Regions from separate parts of the Aerococcus sp. L_32 genome, predicted to be linked through region 2. Evidence: riboswitches for the same ligand, from Rfam matches in the RefSeq annotation. Region 2 holds a riboswitch; each other region holds the start of a gene.

Region 1 (3,271 bases), on a different contig from region 2:
CAATGGATACCGTAAATGCGGTTGTATGTGGATCTGTATTATCCTCCACCATTGGCGACAAATTCAAACGACTAGCTATTTCCTGACTCATTGGCTGGCAAATTAACCCTTTAGCATGAGTCGCCATAAAATTAATATTAGCTGTTGTTGCAAACTCAGCTGCACAAATTAAGTCTCCTTCATTTTCTCTATTCTCATCATCCAAAACCATAATGATTTGGCCTGCTTGTAAAGCTGCTAATGCGTCTTCGATTGTTGAAAAATCCATCTATACCCGCTCCTTCACTGTAAATTGTTCAATATACTTGCCAACAATATCATTTTCTAAATTCACGATAGTGCCTACTTGATAGGTTGAAAAGATTGTTTGTTCACTGGTGTGAGGAATGATTGATACTTTAAATGTATCTCCTTCAACTCCAGCAACTGTTAAACTTGTGCCATCAATAGCAACAGATCCCTTCATGATGATGTAGCGCATTAATGGTTTACTTGTTTGAATCGTGTACCAATTAGCGATACCATCCGCCTCAATTGCGGTGATTTTACCAATACCATCAATATGTCCACTTACAATATGACCACCAAATCTCGCATTTGCCTTCATTGCCCGTTCCAGATTCACGCGGCTATTGTTAGCAATACCTTCTAAAGACGTTTTCGCAATCGTTTCTGGCATCACTTCAACTTGGAAATTAGTATCGGTGTAATTCGTCACGGTAAGACAAATGCCGTTGACACTAATAGAGTCACCTAGATTGACATCGGATACTATTTTTTCCGAGGCAATGGTTAAAAGAAGTCCTGCATCATTGTTGATGGCCTCGATACTTTCAATACGGCCAATATCTTCGATAATTCCTGTAAACATTTAATCCACCCTACTTTCTATCAAAAAGTCCTTACCTAATGGCGTGATTGCTTGGATATAACTTGTGAGCGCTTGGTCCATATGTGGAAAACCGAAACCACTGATAGGACTATACTGGTCAAAACCACCAATAACTTTAGGACCAATATAAGTGTGGATTTCCTGGATTAAACCAGCTTCAAGTAGCGAAGCATTTAGTTTTGATCCACCTTCAACATAAATACTTTGAATACCTTGCTGGCCTAGTTGGGTGATTAAATCAAGTAAATCTACCTTGGCATTCTTTTCCTTCACAATTAATAGCTGGCAACCGGCTGCTTGATAGGCTTGGTGATCTTGTAGATTCTGATTAGTTGTCGCAATAATTGTAGGCGTTTCCTTAGCAGTTTTGACTAATTGGCTGGTTAAGGGGAGCTTCAGGCTACTATCACAAACGATACGGATAGGATTAATCCCCCCAAAATCGTCAATTCGAACAGTTAACGCTGGATCATCCGCAAGCACTGTCCCAATCCCAACCATAATGGCTTGGTTACTGTGGCGTTGGTAATGGACATGGTCACGTGCAGTTTTGTCCGTTATCCACTGGGAATCCCCAGTGTAAGCAGCTGTTCGACCATCAAGGGTCATGGCATACTTCATGGTGACGTAGGGTTGCTTACGGGTCATAAAATAATTGAATTTACGGTTAAGATCTTCACTTTCTTCAGCCAAAAGACCCGTTTCTACTTCAATATGGTGGTTTCTTAATTCCTGGATGCCTTTTCCAGCAACTAGTGGATTCGGATCAGTTGCAGCAACCACCACTTTTTCAATACCCGCCTCTATAAGGGCATGGGTACAAGGCGGCGTCTTGCCGAAGTGGCAGCAAGGTTCAAGGGTTACGTAAATCGTTGCCCCCTTGACATCATGGCCTTTTTCAAAAGCGTCTTTTAAGGCTTCTCTTTCCGCATGGAGACCGCCGTATTGCTTGTGGTAACCTTGGCCAAGAATCTGATCATTTTTCACAATGACTGCACCCACCATGGGGTTCGACTTGGTCCAACCTCGGCCTAGCTTAGCCAAATCTAGCGCTTTTTGCATATAGTCTTTCATTCACTCATCCTTTCCTAAACAACAAATAATCCAGTCAGAGTGACGAAAAAAAGCCCTAGAAATAAGATTCCTAGGGCACACAAATAAACTATAGACTTATAGTAATTGTTTATTTTGATTCTACTCTTCTTCCATCCAGACTTTACTGTCGGTCTCGGAATTACACCGAGTCAGCCCCTAATTAAAGGAGGTCGCGGACTTTACCGCCGGTCGGGAATCACACCCTGCCCTGAAGATTTTATTTGAATGTTTATGGTGATATCATACGGTATTAAAAAGAAAATGTAAACCCAAACGTGTTTTTTAAACAAAAAATATATACTATAGAGTATTTATTTTTTGTGATTTGATAAAAAAATTTCCTTTACTTGGCCATTTTTACCCAAGTATAGTTTGCCAAACTCATCAATTAAGCCATGGAATTCCTGGGCTTCCTCATAATTGAAGTCATCCGGTAAGTTAATTTCTTGGTAAAGGCTTTGATAGGTTGTGTACGAATTTCCTGTCAACCAACTGAATAATCGCCTAGCGTAGGCATCAGCGATAAACGCTGGTTGATCAAAAATATAAACTCGGAAGACATCCCCCGTTTCAAAGCCTATGCCTCGAATTTTCAATAATTCGCTCCTTAGATGGTCGCCGTATTGGTCGGAAATCGCTTGATAATCCCAATTATGGTCATTAAACCACTCAAAGGTTGCCTGTATCGTTCTTGCTTTATTACGGTAGAAGCCACTGGGGCGAATAAGTATTTCTAAGTCTTCTACATTTAGTTTTAAAATCTCCTCCGGCAAAAAGGCGGTTGCTGCTTTTAAATTGTTTAAAGATTTATCCACATTTCGCCAATTAGTGTTCTGTACTAAAATAGCACCCAGAATGATTTCTACTTTACTTTCTGCGGGCCACCATCCTTGTGGGCCCATTTCTGTGAATAGCGTGTCATATAATTTTCTGATATTGATTTGTTTCATAGTGCTCCCTAAATTTGGTGTTTCTCTAGCTTATACCGGTCAAAGCCTTCCAAAGCCAGCAAGGTAATTTTGCGGTCGATACCACCTGCATAACCAGTCAATGCACCATTAGTGGCTACAACCCGGTGACATGGAATTAGAATCGAGATAGGATTGTGGCCAACAGCGCCGCCAGCTGCACGAGCTGAACCCCTTTTCCCAGGAGCATTTAAAGCAACTTGATCAGCTAATTCCTTATAGCTAGTCGTTTGGCCGTAAGGGACATGAATCAGTGCGTTCAGGATTTGCTTACGGTAAGGCGTTACTTCAGGGGCTAGAATAGTTGGATCAAGTG
Region 2 (3,271 bases):
GTGTGCTACATGCCATTAGTTAGAATTGATCTATTAGAAGGTAAGACTGCAGAATTTAAGACACAACTAGGTGAGTTAGTTTACGAATCTATGCTTGAAACGATTGGAATCCCTGAAGAAGATAAGTTCGTTATTGTGAATGATTTAAAAGCTGAAGAACTGATATTTTCTACCAATTACCTAGGTGTTGACCGTACAGAAGGTATCGTGATCATTCAAATCACGATGAATGAGGGACGTACAACTGAAGTAAAAAAAGCTTTATACAAGACGGTTGCTGACAATTTAAATAACCAATTAGATATTCGCAAAGAAGATGTCTTTATCAACTTAGTTGAAGTAAATAAAGAGAACTGGTCCTTTGGTAATGGTATTGCACAGTACGCAGAATAAATAGCATTACTACAAGTACATAAAAGCCATACCCTAGCTATCCCCATCTTTTATTGAGATAGCTAGGGTATCTGTCATCTTAGCCCAGGAGGGATTACCATGTATTACAAATCATCTTACACCTCACCACTTGGCCAAATTGCTATCGTGAGCGACGATAAAACCATTAAAGGAGTGTGGTTTGCTGACCAAAAATACTTCGGTAGTCAATACGTCATGCAAACAATGGCAGCAGCTGAAACATCAGTAATCATACAAGTCAAGAATTGGTTAGATGCTTATTTTGCTGGTGAGAACCCAACTCTTGACCCAAACATTTTGGATCCAGAAGTAACGCCTTACCGTAAGCAAATCCTGAACGCACTGATTAATGTCCCTTACGGCAAAACGACTAGTTATAAGGAATTAGCTGATAAAGTTGCTTTAACCACTCCTGGGAAAAGGGGTTCAGCTCGTGCAGCTGGCGGTGCTGTTGGCCACAATCCCATCTCGATTCTAATTCCATGTCACCGAGTTGTAGCCACTAATGGTGCATTGACTGGTTATGCAGGTGGTATCGACCGCAAAATTGCCTTGTTGGCTTTGGAAGGCTTTGACCAATCCAAGCTAGACAACCACCAAGTATAGGTGTGACGCTAATAGGAATCCATTAATTTTTACATGAAGATGCAAGGAAAAATACCACATAACGGCAAAATAATTTAGGGTGAGATGATGAATAAATTAGCTATTAGAAAGTTATACGATACCTTATTAAATGAAATGGGCCCACAAGGTTGGTGGCCTGCTGATTATAAGGTAGAAATAATCCTGGGGGCTATCCTTGTTCAAAATACCAACTGGCGTAACGTTGAAAAGTCCCTAAATAACTTGAACGCAGCTACTGGTTTTTTGCCAGAAGGAATTTTAAAGCTCCCGTTAGAAGAATTAGAAACGCTGATTCGACCAAGTGGTTTCTACCGCAACAAGGCGCGAGCAATTCAAGCCAGTTTCCAATGGTTTGATAACCACAAATGGGATTATCAAGCCATGCAGTATGCATACGGAAAACAGTTGCGAAGTGAAATCTTGAAATTACACGGGGTAGGGTTTGAAACAGCTGACGTATTTCGCGTTTTTATATTTGACCAACCAGCGTTTATCGCTGATGCCTACGCTAGGCGTTTATTCAGTTGGTTGACAGGCAATTCGTACACAACCTATCAAAGCCTTTACCAAGAGATTAACCTACCGGATGACTTCACTTATGAGGAAGCCCAGGAATTCCATGGCTTAATTGATGAGTTTGGCAAACTATACTTGGGTAAAAATGGCCAGGTGAAGGGAAATTTTTTATCCAATCACCCATGATAAATACTCTATAGTATATATTTTTAATTTAAAAAATACATTTGGGTTTACATTTTCTTTTTAATACCGTATGATATCACCATAAACATTCAAATAAAATCTTCAGGGCAGGGTGTAATTCCCGACCGGCGGTAAAGTCCGCGACCTCCTTTAATTAGGGGCTGACTCGGTGTAATTCCGAGACCGACAGTAGAGTCTGGATGGAAGAAGAGTAGAATCAAAATAAACGAATACTATAAGTCTATAGTTTATTTGTGTGCCCTAGGAATCTTATTTCTAGGGCTTTTTTTCGTCACTCTGACTGGATTATTTGTTGTTTAGAGAAAGGATGAGTGAATGAAAGACTATATGCAAGAAGCACTTGACCTAGCCAAATTAGGACAGGGTTGGACAAGGTCTAATCCTATGGTTGGTGCAGTTATCGTAAAGAATAGCCAAATCATCGGTCGAGGCTATCATCAGCAGTATGGTGGTTTGCATGCGGAAAGAGAAGCCTTAAAGGATGCCAGCGAACAAGGGCATGATGTAAAAGGGGCAACTATGTACGTCACGCTGGAACCCTGCTGTCATTTTGGTAAAACGCCGCCTTGTACGCAAGCTATTATCGAAGCGGGTATTGAAAAAGTGATAGTTGCTGCAATTGATCCGAATCCTTTGGTTGCTGGAAAAGGCATCCAGGAACTAAGAAACCACCATATTGAAGTAGAAACGGGTCTATTAGCCAAAGAGAGTGAAGATCTTAACCGTAAATTCAATTACTTTATGACTCATCAACGCCCCTATGTCACCATGAAATATGCCATGACCCTAGATGGTCGAACGGCCGCCTATACTGGGGATTCCCAGTGGATAACGGACAAAATTGCACGAGAGCATGTGCATTACCAACGCCACAGTAACCAAGCCATTATGGTTGGCATAGGGACTGCGCTTTTGGATGATCCATCGTTAACTGTTCGAATTGACGATTTTGAGGGGCTTAATCCTATCCGTATTGTTTGTGATAGTAGCTTGAAGCTCCCCTTAAACAGCCAATTAGTGGCGACAGCGAAGCAAACGCCCACAATTATTGCGACAATTAATCAGGACCCAGAAGATCACCAAGCCTATCAAGCAGCTGGCTGCCAGCTATTGGTTGTGAAGGAAAAGGATAACAAAGTAGATTTACTTGATTTAATCACACAACTAGGCCAACAAGGTATTCAAAGTATTTATGTTGAAGGTGGATCAAGACTAAATGCTTCGCTACTTGAATCAGGTTTAATCCAAGAAATCCACACTTATATTGGGCCCAAAGTCATTGGTGGTTTTGACCAGTATAGTCCTATCAGTGGTTTCGGTTTTCCACATATGGACCAAGCGGTAACCAGTCATATCAGTGAAATTACCCAATTTGGCGACGACATTTTGATAGAAAGTAGGGTGGGTTAAATGTTTACAGGAATTATAGAAGATATTGGCCATATTGAAAGTATCGAGGCTATCAACAATGATGCAGGACTTCTTTTAACCATTGCCTCGGAAAAAA
Region 3 (3,271 bases), on a different contig from region 2:
GGCATATGCTGCCACATCTTCCATTTGATGGGTCACTAAAACAATCGTCAACCCTTGGTCTCGGTACAAGCGGTCGAACATTGACATCATTTCCATCCGACCTTTTGGATCCAGTCCAGCAGTTGGCTCATCTAATACCAGTACTTCCGGTTTCATGGCAATCACCCCAGCAATGGCTACCCTGCGCATTTGCCCACCAGATAACTCAAAAGGTGACCGCTCAAATAAAGTCGGGGCAATCCCCACTGCTGCTAAAGCCGCTTCAGCTTTCTCGCGGGCTGTCGCTTCACCGTCACCAAAATTCATAGGACCGAACATGACATCTTTAATAACAGTTTCTTCAAATAGTTGACCTTCAGGAAATTGGAAGACCATCCCTACTCGTTGGCGGATTTTCTTCAAGTCTTTTGGCTTAGAGTCAGCTGATACAACCGTCTCACCAATCCGTACTTGGCCTACAGTTGGTTGTACCAAGGCGTTAAGGTGTTGGGTAATGGTCGACTTTCCTGACCCTGTATGGCCAATAATCGCCGTATATGACCCATCTGGAATCGTCACGTTAATATCATGCAAGGCTACACTGGCGAACGGTGTCCCAGCACCGTAAGTAAAGCCTACTTGTTCAAATGCGATTTGCATAACCATTCACCCAACCCTTCTTCATCAAAATATGCATCCGGCACAGCCACACCGCGTTTAGCAAGAGCGCTTTTTAGTTGCTCAGAAAAAGGCACATCCAAACCAATCTCAGTTAAATCATTCCCGTAAGTAAAGATTTCAGCTGGCGTCCCCTCTTTAATAATTTGCCCTTCTTTAAAGACAAGCATCCGGTCAGCTTCCGCCGCCTCGTTTAAATCATGGGTAATCGAAATCACAGTCAGGGCATTATCTTGTTTGATATCCGCCACGACTGCCATCAATTCGTCACGCCCTTCAGGATCTAACATTGAAGTCGATTCATCTAAAATAATGATTTTCGGTGCCACAGCAATCACACCCGCAATAGCTACTCGTTGTTTTTGACCACCTGATAAGGCTGCGGGTTCCCTGTCGCGATAGTCCCACATTTTAACCCGTTTCAAGGCAGACTCAACACGGGCATGCATCTCATCAACCGGCATACCCATATTTTCCAAGGCAAAAGCCACATCCTCTTCAACCGTTGCCCCAACAAATTGGTTGTCTGGATTTTGAAAGACTAGCCCCACTTGACTACGGATATCCCATAAGGTCTCCATAGAAAGGACCTTATCGTCCACCTGAATGATTCCTGACTTGGCTTCTAGTAAGCCCACTAATAATTTTGAAAAGGTCGATTTCCCCGACCCATTATGGCCAATAATTGCTAGCCATTCACCTTCATAGATAGTCGTTGATAGGCCATCTATAGCTAATTTCTCGTCTGATTGACTATATTGAAAAGACAAATCTTGAACCTGAATAATCGGTTTCGCCATCTTGTTCCCTCGCTCACTTAATATATTTAAGAAAAAAACTCCTCCAACGTTACTTGGAAGAGTTTGTCAAAGAAGCCCAAGTCCAGCTAGACTTGCATCGCCGTCTCGTTCATCCTGCTATACGCTTCTTCCATCCTGACTGTAACAGTCGGTACTAGAATTCCACTAGTTCAATCACCTGATTTACCTGGTAATTCGCGGACTTTACCGCCGATCGGGACTCGCACCCTGCCCTGAAGACATTTCATTTGTTTTTCACTTAGTTTAGTCTACACAAATCCACCAGTAAAAGCAATGATTAGATGTCAAGACACCTTGTTTATGCCTTTGTACCATCCCCAAGATCATTAGCATGAATCACCATTTCCGTATAAGGATAATCACCGATAATTTGAGATACCGGACAACGTTCTTCTGCCTCATAGACAATAGCTTCCGCCTGATCACGTGGTAAATCGAGATAGACATCTACTTTAAAATCAAAATAAGTAATGGTCGTTTCCTGGTTTAATTTATAATCCACTTGAACGACCACTTCACTGGTCATACCCTTGATACCGTGTCGGTCTAAAGCAATTTCGATGGTCGCATTCAAACACGTAGCCCATGATAAGGCAATCAATTGTTCTGGGTTCGTCCCAGGCTCATTCGCTTTCAAAGGACTTGACGTTTGAACCCGCAGCTCATTCTCCCCTTCAACCCAGGCCGTTCCCTTAAGTCCTTGATCATTATGCACCCGTGTCGTATACAACAATTTATCCTCAGCCATATGCGCATTGCCTCCATCCTCTTGATAACGCTCTAATATGGGTCATTATACCCTTAATTTCCAACACAAAAAAGGCAATTGCACTCAAATCCGCAATTGCCTTTTCACCGAATGATTCATTTATATATGGAAATTTTATTGTTTCAAGGTTACGTACATACCGTTGGTGATAAACTGCAACCACACTTGGCCTCCGTCTGGATTAAAGTGGACCCCGTCTTGGCTCAACCAAGTGGACGCTTCTTCGTGGTTGCTGTAGAATTCATGCCAATCCAGTAAATATACTGAATCACTATCGTCACTAGCTGCTTCAGCTAAAGTCTTGTTGACATCAGATGCCCAAGGACGGTCGACATGGGTATTGACTAGGAAAATGGTTTTATCCCGGCCAATCTCATCTAAGAAGTCAGACAATTGAGCTGACGTAAAGCCACCATTCGCACCTAGGTCAACCAAAACGACATCTTTTAGCATACCCTGTGCTTCTAAGCTAGCTGGATAGCCAATTAAGGTATATAACTGTCGACCAACCGCCGCATCAACAATAGCATTAGGATACAAGGTGTACAAACCCTCTGATTCGCCCACCATGAGGGAGTCACCAATAAAGGTTACCGGTAATTGATAGGCAAAGCGGGCTTGTTCATCTGGAATCCCTTCATAAAATCCTAGCGACGCCTCACTTAAACTGTCTTTATAAGTTGACAGACTAGCGTCAGCTTGCTTCTCTTGCTCAGCCCTTTGTTTATTCAGTTCTTCAATCTTCTTGGCTTGTTCAGCAGCTTGCTGCTCCTCTACCGTCACATTGTCAGCCGGTTTAGACACCGCCACCGCACTCACGCCTCCTAGGAAAACGAGGGCAAATGCAATGAATAAAATGCGGGTCAACCAGGGTGCCGGCTCTTTAAACAAGTTACGAACCTTAGTAAAAAGATGGACGGGTTGGTTGTTACGCACTTCATTGAAAACCGGCACCGGCCATCTTTTTTCCTCTAGTAAGGCATAAGATAAACACGACAGGATAATAATCAAAATGACTTGTGGC

The links. A riboswitch is a leader RNA that binds a small molecule or an ion and turns the genes downstream of it on or off. The one in region 2 is predicted to bind FMN.
Region 1: another riboswitch for FMN. It lies ahead of ribD (bifunctional diaminohydroxyphosphoribosylaminopyrimidine deaminase/5-amino-6-(5-phosphoribosylamino)uracil reductase RibD); the one in region 2 lies ahead of ribD (bifunctional diaminohydroxyphosphoribosylaminopyrimidine deaminase/5-amino-6-(5-phosphoribosylamino)uracil reductase RibD).
Region 3: another riboswitch for FMN. It lies ahead of ACRCJ0_RS05295 (energy-coupling factor ABC transporter ATP-binding protein); the one in region 2 lies ahead of ribD (bifunctional diaminohydroxyphosphoribosylaminopyrimidine deaminase/5-amino-6-(5-phosphoribosylamino)uracil reductase RibD).

The regions. Positions count from the first base shown of each region.
Region 1 is NZ_JBOEQF010000032.1:13,420-16,690, reverse strand. It holds gene ACRCJ0_RS03880 (bifunctional 3,4-dihydroxy-2-butanone-4-phosphate synthase/GTP cyclohydrolase II) at 1-268, opposite strand, end outside; gene ACRCJ0_RS03875 (riboflavin synthase) at 269-871, opposite strand; gene ribD (bifunctional diaminohydroxyphosphoribosylaminopyrimidine deaminase/5-amino-6-(5-phosphoribosylamino)uracil reductase RibD) at 872-1,966, opposite strand; FMN riboswitch at 2,086-2,207, opposite strand; gene ACRCJ0_RS03865 (endonuclease III domain-containing protein) at 2,299-2,937, opposite strand; gene ACRCJ0_RS03860 (methylated-DNA--[protein]-cysteine S-methyltransferase) at 2,946-3,271, opposite strand, start outside.
Region 2 is NZ_JBOEQF010000049.1:8,765-12,035, forward strand. It holds gene ACRCJ0_RS05150 (tautomerase family protein) at 10-393, shown strand; gene ACRCJ0_RS05155 (methylated-DNA--[protein]-cysteine S-methyltransferase) at 493-1,020, shown strand; gene ACRCJ0_RS05160 (endonuclease III domain-containing protein) at 1,105-1,743, shown strand; FMN riboswitch at 1,838-1,959, shown strand; gene ribD (bifunctional diaminohydroxyphosphoribosylaminopyrimidine deaminase/5-amino-6-(5-phosphoribosylamino)uracil reductase RibD) at 2,080-3,174, shown strand; gene ACRCJ0_RS05170 (riboflavin synthase) at 3,175-3,271, shown strand, end outside.
Region 3 is NZ_JBOEQF010000051.1:10,183-13,453, forward strand. It holds gene ACRCJ0_RS05290 (energy-coupling factor ABC transporter ATP-binding protein) at 1-639, opposite strand, end outside; gene ACRCJ0_RS05295 (energy-coupling factor ABC transporter ATP-binding protein) at 615-1,457, opposite strand; FMN riboswitch at 1,577-1,702, opposite strand; gene ACRCJ0_RS05300 (OsmC family protein) at 1,777-2,226, opposite strand; partial or broken gene ACRCJ0_RS05305 (acyltransferase family protein) at 2,362-3,271, opposite strand, start outside.